2 regions of the Cytobacillus spongiae genome follow, and region 2 is predicted to be linked to the other one. Evidence: riboswitches for the same ligand, from Rfam matches in the RefSeq annotation. Region 2 holds a riboswitch; the other holds the start of a gene.
The links. A riboswitch is a leader RNA that binds a small molecule or an ion and turns the genes downstream of it on or off. The one in region 2 is predicted to bind lysine.
Positions count from the first base shown of each region.

Region 1: it holds a riboswitch for lysine, as region 2 does, so the genes downstream of both, lysA (diaminopimelate decarboxylase) here and LS684_RS15765 (aspartate kinase) in region 2, are expected to answer to the same signal.

Region 1 covers NZ_CP089997.1:523,252-528,164, reverse strand. Annotated here, with positions in the region: gene LS684_RS02790 (dicarboxylate/amino acid:cation symporter) at 1-301, opposite strand, end outside; gene lysA (diaminopimelate decarboxylase) at 369-1,655, opposite strand; lysine riboswitch at 1,777-1,950, opposite strand; gene LS684_RS02780 (metallophosphoesterase) at 2,009-3,124, opposite strand; gene thiE (thiamine phosphate synthase) at 4,349-4,913, opposite strand, start outside.
Region 2 covers NZ_CP089997.1:3,112,645-3,117,557, reverse strand. Annotated here, with positions in the region: gene LS684_RS15780 (nucleoporin-interacting protein) at 1-210, shown strand, start outside; gene uvrC (excinuclease ABC subunit UvrC) at 212-1,984, shown strand; lysine riboswitch at 2,055-2,233, shown strand; gene LS684_RS15765 (aspartate kinase) at 2,452-3,681, shown strand; gene LS684_RS15760 (YslB family protein) at 3,756-4,214, opposite strand; gene LS684_RS15755 (succinate dehydrogenase cytochrome b558 subunit) at 4,600-4,913, shown strand, end outside.

The DNA.
Region 1 (4,913 bases), 1.5 Mb from region 2:
CTTCTGTAGGGGAATAAATTTTCACCCCAAAAATCATAATTACAGCTGAAACAACTGTCGTAATAAGAGACACAATTAGCATCGTTCGAATAATTCGTTTAAATTGCCCTTTTGATTCGAGGTTAGCTATTGCTGATGAAATAGAAAAGAATACGAGCGGAACAACTATGGTAAATAACAGGTTTAAAAAGATATCTCCCAGCGGTTTAAATACTTGCGCTCTCTCTCCCATCGTTAGCCCAAGAATCGAACCAATAACAATAGATAATAGCAGTGTAATGGCTAAGCCATAGGTTTTCATTATGTGTCTCATTTCTTCTGTCTCCTTTAAATCTAACAAGATCTAATGTCTTCTTGATGTTCGATGATTATCGGTCACGTCTTACCAAATCAGCATAAGTTTCACGCTCAATGACGACACGTGATTCCCCATTCTTTACAAAAACAACGGCAGGTCTAGGGATACGATTATAATTATTAGCCATTGAATACCCATAGGCACCTGTGCTAAATACAGCGAGAATATCCCCGAAGTTAGTCGGCGGCAGCTTTAAATCCCAGATCAGCATGTCTCCTGATTCACAGCATTTACCTGCAATGCTTACAAGCTCCGTGCACTCTTCATTAGGTCGGTTAGCCAGTATCGCATGGTATTTCGCTTGATATAGAGCTGGGCGAATATTATCAGTCATTCCTCCATCAATCGCTACATACGTACGAATATCAGGTATGATTTTTTTTGAACCGACCTTATACAACGTCGTACCTGCCTCTGCAACAATGCTTCTTCCAGGCTCAATCCACACTTCAGGAAGCGGATATTGATGCTCAGTAAACAAAGACTTCACACTTTCAGCAATGGCTTTTACATATGTAGCAATTGGAAGTGGCTGATCTTCCTCTGTATAGCGAACACCAAAGCCTCCGCCGATATTGAATACAGGTAGAATAACGCCATATTGAGCACGCATGTCTTGCAAGAAGTCAGCTAGCACCAGAATCGCCTTTTCAAACCCATCGAGCTCGAAAATCTGTGAGCCAATATGTGAGTGAATTCCAAGAACCGTATAGAATGGTTTTCTTAGCGCGATTTGGATTGCCTGTGCCGCCTGTCCATTCGTAATACCAAAGCCAAACTTCGAGTCATCCTGACCAGTCATAATATAATCATGGGTATGAGCTTCCACCCCAGGTGTCACTCTTAATAAAATATTGACCCGTTGCTCACGCTGCTTCGCTAGATCATGAAGCAGTTCCAACTCTAGAAAATTATCGACTACAAAGCAGCCAATCTCAGCATCAAGTGCCATGGAAAGCTCATCTTCAGATTTGTTATTCCCATGAAAATGGATTCGTTCTGCTGGGAACCCTGCTTCAAGAGCCGTGTATAACTCTCCTCCTGAAACCACATCCAATGATAAGTTCTCTTGATCAGCTAATCTCACCATTTCTTTACATAAGAATGCCTTGCTAGCATAGGCGACCTGAAAGCTCAAACCACTTTCGATAAAGGCATTTCTGAACGCCCTCGCTTTATCACGAATCATTGTTTCATCATAAACCATAAGTGGCGTTCCGTAAGCTTCCACTAAATCAGTTGTACTTTTCCCGGCTATTTCTAAATGGCCTTTTACATTCGTATCCACTCTGTACATATCTTCATTCTCCTTTTCCACACGTCTCTGAAAAACACAAAAACCCGTATGAAGCGATGCTCATACGGTAGGTCAACAAAAATAAATGGATAATCTATTCATGAAGATTATGTATCAACATCTCTTCAATAGTTCTCCACAATGTTCATTGTGACAGTCTAGCACTTATTCAGTACTAGCCCAACAAGCAATAGAATGGCTATTGGTTGTTTCGGCGATCTGCCTTTCTCTTCTTTTCACAGAATCCATTATTCTCCAAGAAGATACTTCTCATACTCGCGCCTCTATTATCAGAGAGTGTAATATTCGTTTGTTTTGCATTACTATACCATCAATTCAAAATTTTTGTCAAATCAAGATTCAAACGTTACATCCACCTGAAGGATTTCTGAACGGCTCCCAATTCGAAGTGGCGGCCCCCAGAAACCAAAGCCTGATGAAACGAATGCATGCAGTTGTTCTTTCTGCAAATAGCCCCAATCAAGCTCAAAAATTCGCTTCGTAATTAAATGATTAGGAGCCATTTGTCCACGATGGGTGTGTCCTGAAAAAGAAAGATCCACACGCGCTTCATACGCCTGCTGAATTTCTGCCGGCTGATGGTCCATGGATATGATGGGATAGCTCGGATCTAATGAAGAAGTCAATGCATGATAGGACATTCTCCCTCGGTCCGTCTTGTCTTTTCTCCCCACGAGATAAAAACGATCATCGATTAAGACACTTTCATCAAGCAAAATGCGGATACCAATTCGCCTCATTTCTTCTACAAACTCCTCCACCTGACCCCCATAATATTCGTGATTGCCGAGCACCCCAAACACTCCTAAAGGGGCATGAAGCTCCTGTAATATATCGCCCATCTTCTTTTCTTGAAAAGGAGTAAGTTCATCGTCAATAATATCCCCAGCGAGCAAAATCACATCTGGCTTGGTTTCATTTACTTCCTTTACTAGCCTTTTCGCATGAGCAATCCCTGAAAGACGACCAAAATGCATATCAGATGCCATCGTAATCCGAAGTGTTTCCTTTCCATCCATCCGTTTGGGAACATCAATTTGATACTCTCTTACAGTTGGACTATACGCATTATACATTCCATAAGCAAAGAGAAGGAGCAGAACGAAGACAGTCGCACTACCAATCCAAAACGTCGATTCAGATGCAGAGATTCCTGTAGCACGACAACTGAAATAGATCAAATTGGCAACCGGAAAAAGAACAAGCGCATATTGAAAAAAGCCAAGCATAAACGAGCCAACGATTCGAAAAAATGCAAAATGTCGAGTCAAACGATCCAGAAAATAAGAATAACAAAGCAGGAAAAATACAAACCAATAGACTCCTGCTAAATCCACAGCTAGAAAACTAGTTAAATAAGCCTTAATATTTAACCCGATATAAAAAAGAAAGCCATTAAATACGAGCATAACCAATACAATTCTGGCGAAAATCGAAAATTGTTTCATAAGAAGTTTCCTTCCTCCATTATAATAAACCCATTTTACTTTAGAAGAAAACATCTTATCAAATTTGAAGTATTGGGAGGCGGATTGAGAAAAGAAACACCACTTCAATTGTGATTTTTTCGGAAAAGACCGTAACTTTAGTAGTGATTTCAACTGGGGAAAACCTCATTTTGAGCGAAAATCCACATCGACCGAGCGAAAACGTGTCGAACGCGAGCGATTTCTTGTCGAATGCGAGCGATATTCTCAAAAAGTGAGCGATTTCCCCCCCGGTGTGAGCGAACGCTCAAAAAAGGAGCGTTCGCTCACAAGTTGGTCACGTGCAAACTCTGGATTCGAGAACCACCTCTCAGCCTCAAACAACAAATCTACAATAGTATGATTCTTTCGGAAAAAACCGTAACTTTAGTAGTGATTTTAACTGGGGAAAACCTCATTTTGAGCGAAAATCCACATCGACCGAGCGAAAACGTGTCGAACGCGAGCGATATTCTCAAAAAGTGAGCGATTTCCGCCCGGGTGCGAGCGAACGCTCAAAAAAGGAGCGTTCGCTCACAAGTTGGTCACGTGCAAACTCTGGATTCGAGAACCACCTCTCAGCCTCAAACAACAAATCTACAAAAGTATGATTCTTTCGGAAAAACCGTAACTTTAGTAGTGATTTCAACTGGGGAAAACCTCATTTTGAGCGAAAATCCACATCGACCGAGCGAAAACGTGTCGAACGCGAGCGATTTCTTGTCGAATGCGAGCGATATTCTCAAAAAGTGAGCGATTTCCGCCCCGGTGTGAGCGAACGCTCAAAAAAGGAGCGTTCGCTCACAAGTTGGTCACGTGCAAACTCTGGATTCGAGAACCACCTCTCAGCCTCAAACAACAAATCTACAATAGTATGATTCTTTCGGAAAAAACCGTAACTTTAGTAGTGATTTCAACTGGGGAAAACCTCATTTTGAGCGAAAATCCACATCGACCGAGCGAAAACGTGTCGAATGCGAGCGATTTCGTGTCGAACGCGAGCGATATTCTCAAAAAGTGAGCGATTTCCGCCCGGGTGCGAGCGAACGCTCAAAAAAGGAGCGTTCGCTCACAAGCTACGCACATAAAAAATTCAACCACATAAATGCACTCAACAAATCAAAAAGCTTGATTCTAGCATCAAACTAGAACTAGGCAAATCACACTTTTCCCCTCACTAAACCTCTAATCTTACTTTATCCAAGCTCATCGCAAAAACATCTTCCCCGCACATGCTTCAGCCACTAGCTTTGGGTTCTCGCTTTTACTTATAGCTGAGATTAGTGCGACTCCGTCTGCTCCGGCCTCAATAATTGCTGTAATGCGCTCACTTGTTATTCCGCCAATCCCAACGAGGGGAAGGGAAATGCCCGCTGCTCGAATTTCTTGTATGACGATCGGTCCACGAACTTCTTCAATATCTGCTTTTGTTACTGTATGATACATCGGACCAACTCCGATATAATCGGCTCCTTGAGCGACAGCCGCTTTTGCTTCCTCCACACTGTGTGTAGAGATTCCGAGGATTTTATCACCAATATTCTTCCGTACCTCTTCTGGGTTTCCATCGTCTTGGCCGATATGCACCCCGTCAGCATCGAGTTCAATAGCAAGCTCCACATCATCATTGACGATAAAAGGAACGCCATGCTGCTTACAAATGACTTGCAGCTGCCTAGCCAACTGCTTTCGTTCAGCACCCTTTTTAGCATGCTCTCCTTTTTCTCGAAATTGAAAAAGTGTCACGCCTCCTTCGATCGCAGCCTTTAAT
Region 2 (4,913 bases):
CATAAACGGGTTTTTGATTATCAGCTGTTTCTAAGTGACATTCTTCTGAACAAAAATCAAAGAATTTTAATTACCAATCATGTTTTGGAAGGGTTCAAACAACAGGGAATAAAAATTGAAGGAAAAGTGAAAGAACTCCAAACCTTTTCTTCTAACCCGCTTTTTGACCCAATTTATTCAAACATTGTTTTATATGAATGGGTGGAATGAAATGAACGATAATATACGAAATAAATTAACACTACTGCCAGATCAGCCTGGCTGTTATTTAATGAAGGATCGCCAAGGTACGGTCATCTATGTTGGAAAAGCGAAAATATTAAAGAATCGTGTACGTTCTTATTTCACAGGATCACATGATGGGAAAACGCAACGATTAGTTAGTGAAATTGAGGATTTTGAATATATCATGACCTCATCAGATATTGAGGCTCTTATATTAGAGATGAATTTAATCAAGAAATATGACCCTAAATATAATGTCATGCTAAAGGACGACAAAAGCTATCCTTTTATTAAATTAACAGCGGAACGTCACCCTCGGTTAATTACTACGCGTAAAGTAAAAAGGGATAAAGGGAAATATTTTGGTCCATACCCAAATGTTCAAGCTGCAAATGAAACGAAGAAACTGCTTGATCGTATATATCCCCTTCGAAAATGCTCAACTCTGCCCGATCGAGTTTGTTTATATTATCATCTGGGACAGTGTCTCGCTCCTTGTATTCAAGAGGTTTCTGATGCCCAATATAAAGAACTTACAGACGAGATTACCAGATTTTTAAACGGTGGCTATAAAGAAATCAAAAACGATCTGACGGGAAAAATGATGTCAGCTGCAGAACAGCTAGACTTTGAAAGAGCGAAGGAATATAGAGACCAAATTGCTCATATCGAAGCGACGATGGAAAAGCAAAAAATGAATATGGCTGATTTCATTGATCGAGATGTTTTTGGGTATTCGGTTGATAAAGGGTGGATGTGTGTCCAAGTATTCTTTGTTCGACAAGGTAAGCTAATTGAACGAGAAGTGTCTATGTTTCCCATCTATCAGGAACCTGAAGAAGAAATTCTAACGTTTTTAGGACAGTTTTATACAAAAGCGAATCATTTTAAGCCAAAAGAAATTTTGGCTCCAGATTCTATTGATACAGACTTAGCTGAAGAGCTGCTGCAAGTGAAGGTGTTAAAGCCTCAGCGAGGACAAAAAAAAGAGCTTGTAAAGCTGGCTTACAAAAATGCAAAAGTGGCACTTCAAGAAAAATTTTCACTTATTGAGCGAGACGAAGACCGAACAATTAAAGCAGTGGAGCAGCTTGGTAGTCAACTAGGAATATACACCCCCCATCGGATTGAAGCTTTTGATAACTCTAATATCCAAGGAACTAATCCAGTTTCTGCTATGGTTGTATTTATTGATGGTAAGGCAAATAAGAAGGAATACCGAAAATATAAAATTAAATCTGTTCAAGGACCTGATGATTATGAATCGATGAGAGAGGTTGTTCGAAGAAGGTATACCAGAGTGCTCAAGGAAGAGTTAGCACTTCCAGATTTAATCATTATCGATGGTGGAAAGGGACATGTGGAAGCTGTTAGAGATGTGATTGAGAATGAGCTTGGGTTAAATATTCCTATTTCAGGACTTGTCAAAGATGATAAGCATCGCACTTCACAACTATTGTTTGGCGATCCACTACAAATTGTGTCACTCGGAAGGAATAGCCAAGAGTTTTATTTATTACAGCGAATTCAGGATGAAGTGCATCGCTTTGCTATCACATTCCATCGTCAACTTAGAGGAAAAAATGCCTTTCAATCTGTTCTAGATGATATCGAAGGAATTGGAGAGAAACGAAAGAAGCTGTTATTAAAATCATTTGGTTCAATTAAAAAAATGAAGGAAGCAAGCTTAACTGATTTTACAGGGTTAGGAATCCCTATGAGAGCAGCTGAAGAGCTTATGAGAAAATTGCAACAATAGCATTGTCATGGTTATTGTGCTGTGCTATAATTGGTTCAACTTTTAAATGAATATCACTTTAGAGTGTTAAAGTGAAGGTAGAGGTGCAAGCTTCAAAAGTAGAAGTATCGAGAACAATGAGGTTCGAAGACATACTTTGAAAGGGGAGATTGCCGAAGTGAAAGAAGACTCATTATCTTCTTTTGCTGGTTCTGCATTGAATAAATGTAGAATTGTCAAGACTGACCGTCTTGGAGAGCTATCTCACTGTTTTACGTATCCGTACCTATTTTACGTAATGACAGTTAAGCAATGAGATAGCAGTTGGATCTCATTGCTTTTTTTTATGACTCAAATAGGAAGATAGCTTACCTGATAATGGGTAAGCTTTGATTTGAGTCACTTATTAGAGATACATATGGCGGTCAAATTAACCAAGAGATTGATGTATTTGAGATTCAAAGCAATTGAAAAAGGTGGGGAAAACAATGGGGTTAATTGTACAAAAGTTTGGCGGTACATCTGTTGGGAGTGTAGAAAGAATCTTACATGTGGCAGATCGAGTGATTGAAGAGAAGAACAATGGAAATGGTGTAGTGGTTGTCGTTTCAGCTATGGGGAAAACAACTGATGAACTTGTAGCGTTAGCGAAAGAGATGTCAGCACAACCGAGTAAGCGGGAAATGGATATGCTACTAACAACAGGTGAACAAGTAACGATTTCATTATTATCGATGGCATTGATTGAAAAAGGGTATGAGGCCATTTCATTCACAGGGTGGCAAGCAGGAATTCAAACGGAATCTATTCATGGGAATGCACGTATTTTAAACATAGAGACAGATCGTATTCAGCAACAGCTAAATGAAGGAAGAATCGTTGTAGTTGCAGGCTTTCAAGGGAGTACAGAAGAAGGAGCTATTTCTACATTAGGAAGAGGTGGTTCAGATACTACTGCTGTTGCACTAGCTGCGGCATTAAAAGCAGACAAATGTGATATTTATACAGATGTCACAGGTGTCTATACAACAGATCCACGTTATGTAAAAGAAGCTCGAAAGTTATTATCTGTTTCATATGATGAAATGCTAGAGCTCGCTAATTTAGGAGCGGGGGTATTACATCCACGAGCAGTAGAATTTGCCAAAAATTATCAAGTCCCGTTAGAAGTACGATCAAGTATACAGAGAGAAGAAGGAACTAGGATTGAGGAGGAAGTGTCAATGGAACAAAATTTAGTCGTTCGTGGGGTAGCATTTGAAAATGAGATTACGAGAGTGTCGGTACTTGGGCTCCCAAATTCTTTAACAGGGCTGTCTACGATTTTTACAACATTAGCGAAGAATCATATTAATGTGGATATCATCATTCAGAGTATGACTCAAGAGCATACAACGAATGTTTCTTTTTCAATTAAAAGTGGAGATTTAACCGATACGATGAAAGTTTTAGAAGATAATAAACAATTGTTAAATTATCAAGGGGTTGAAGCAGAAAGTGGATTGGCGAAGGTGTCCATTGTTGGGTCAGGGATGATTTCAAATCCAGGTGTGGCCGCAGAAATGTTTGATGTGCTGGCAAAAAATCAAATCCAAGTCAAAATGGTCAGTACATCTGAAATTAAAGTATCAACAGTGGTTGAAGAAGCAAAGATGGTTCAAGCGGTGGAGACACTTCATGAGGCGTTTGAATTAGCAGGGACTACGATAAAGCTCTAAACAATTCAAAAATAAATAATCAAAAGCTTTCTAAAGGAAAAAGTTCTTTAAGAAAGCTTTTGATTGATTGAGGCTTATTTGTCTGTAGTTACATCCTTTTTATCCCATTTGATCGTAAACATAATTTTGCCACCGCGTTTTCGAGGGTGTTCATACGCTTCAGAGATGACCCCATTCATTTGCTCCATTTGTTGTGCTAAAAATCCAGCTTCAAGCTGAAAACTACATTCGTTATTTGTTTTAAGTCTCTCTGTAATAATCCGACTGGTTAATTCAAGATCAAGCTCATTTTTCGCTTCCTTTTTGATAACAAGCGTACCCCATCCAGCTGATTGGAAGAAGGAGAAGATTTCTTCCATTGATTGAAGTGGGTATTTTCGAGCTATTCTTTTGCCAGCCCAATATAAAATTTCTGAAGTTTCTTTCCCTAATAGTTCTGGAATTAGAACCTCACGAAGTAATTCATATCCGAAAACAGGTACATGATGGGATTCATCTGTTATCGTTTGTTTCTCTGTTGAAATATCACTCAATTGTCTCCCCTCTTTCTATGATTCTATTATATACAATTTAAGCAAAAATTAATCCTCGTTTCGTTAAATAACATACATAATATCTCTTTGTAAAAAATGTTATTTTGATATATTTGTATGAATGGAAGTAAGAGGACATTGTACAAAGATGATATTCCGAAAAACAAATGACAATATATTTTAAAAATTTTTTCTATATAGTAGATTTTATGTATACGTTTTCTTGACGCTCTTATGTGTTGGGAGTAAAATGAACATGTCACATAATTGTAAGAAAATGATATAACATTTTCTAACTTATTTAATTGGTTAATCCATCCTTTTATAGGATTTCATCTTATTAGGATTAGCTAAAGTTGCTTTCATTATTTAGGGGGGGAAATTCATGGCAAGTAATCGAGAGTTTTTTAATCGCAGATTGCATTCGTTGCTAGGGGTAATACCGGTTGGGTTGTTCCTTGTGCAGCACCTTGTAGTGAATCATTTTGCTACAGGAGGAGAAGAGTCTTTCAACAAAGCTGCTCATTTTATGGAGAGCTTACCATTTAGGTATGTTTTGGAAACTTTAATAATCTTTTTACCGTTATTATTTCATGCTATTTATGGACTTTATATTGCTTTTACAGCAAAAAACAACACAAGCAAATTCAGTTTCTTCCGTAACTGGATGTTCATGCTACAACGTTTTTCTGGTGTTGT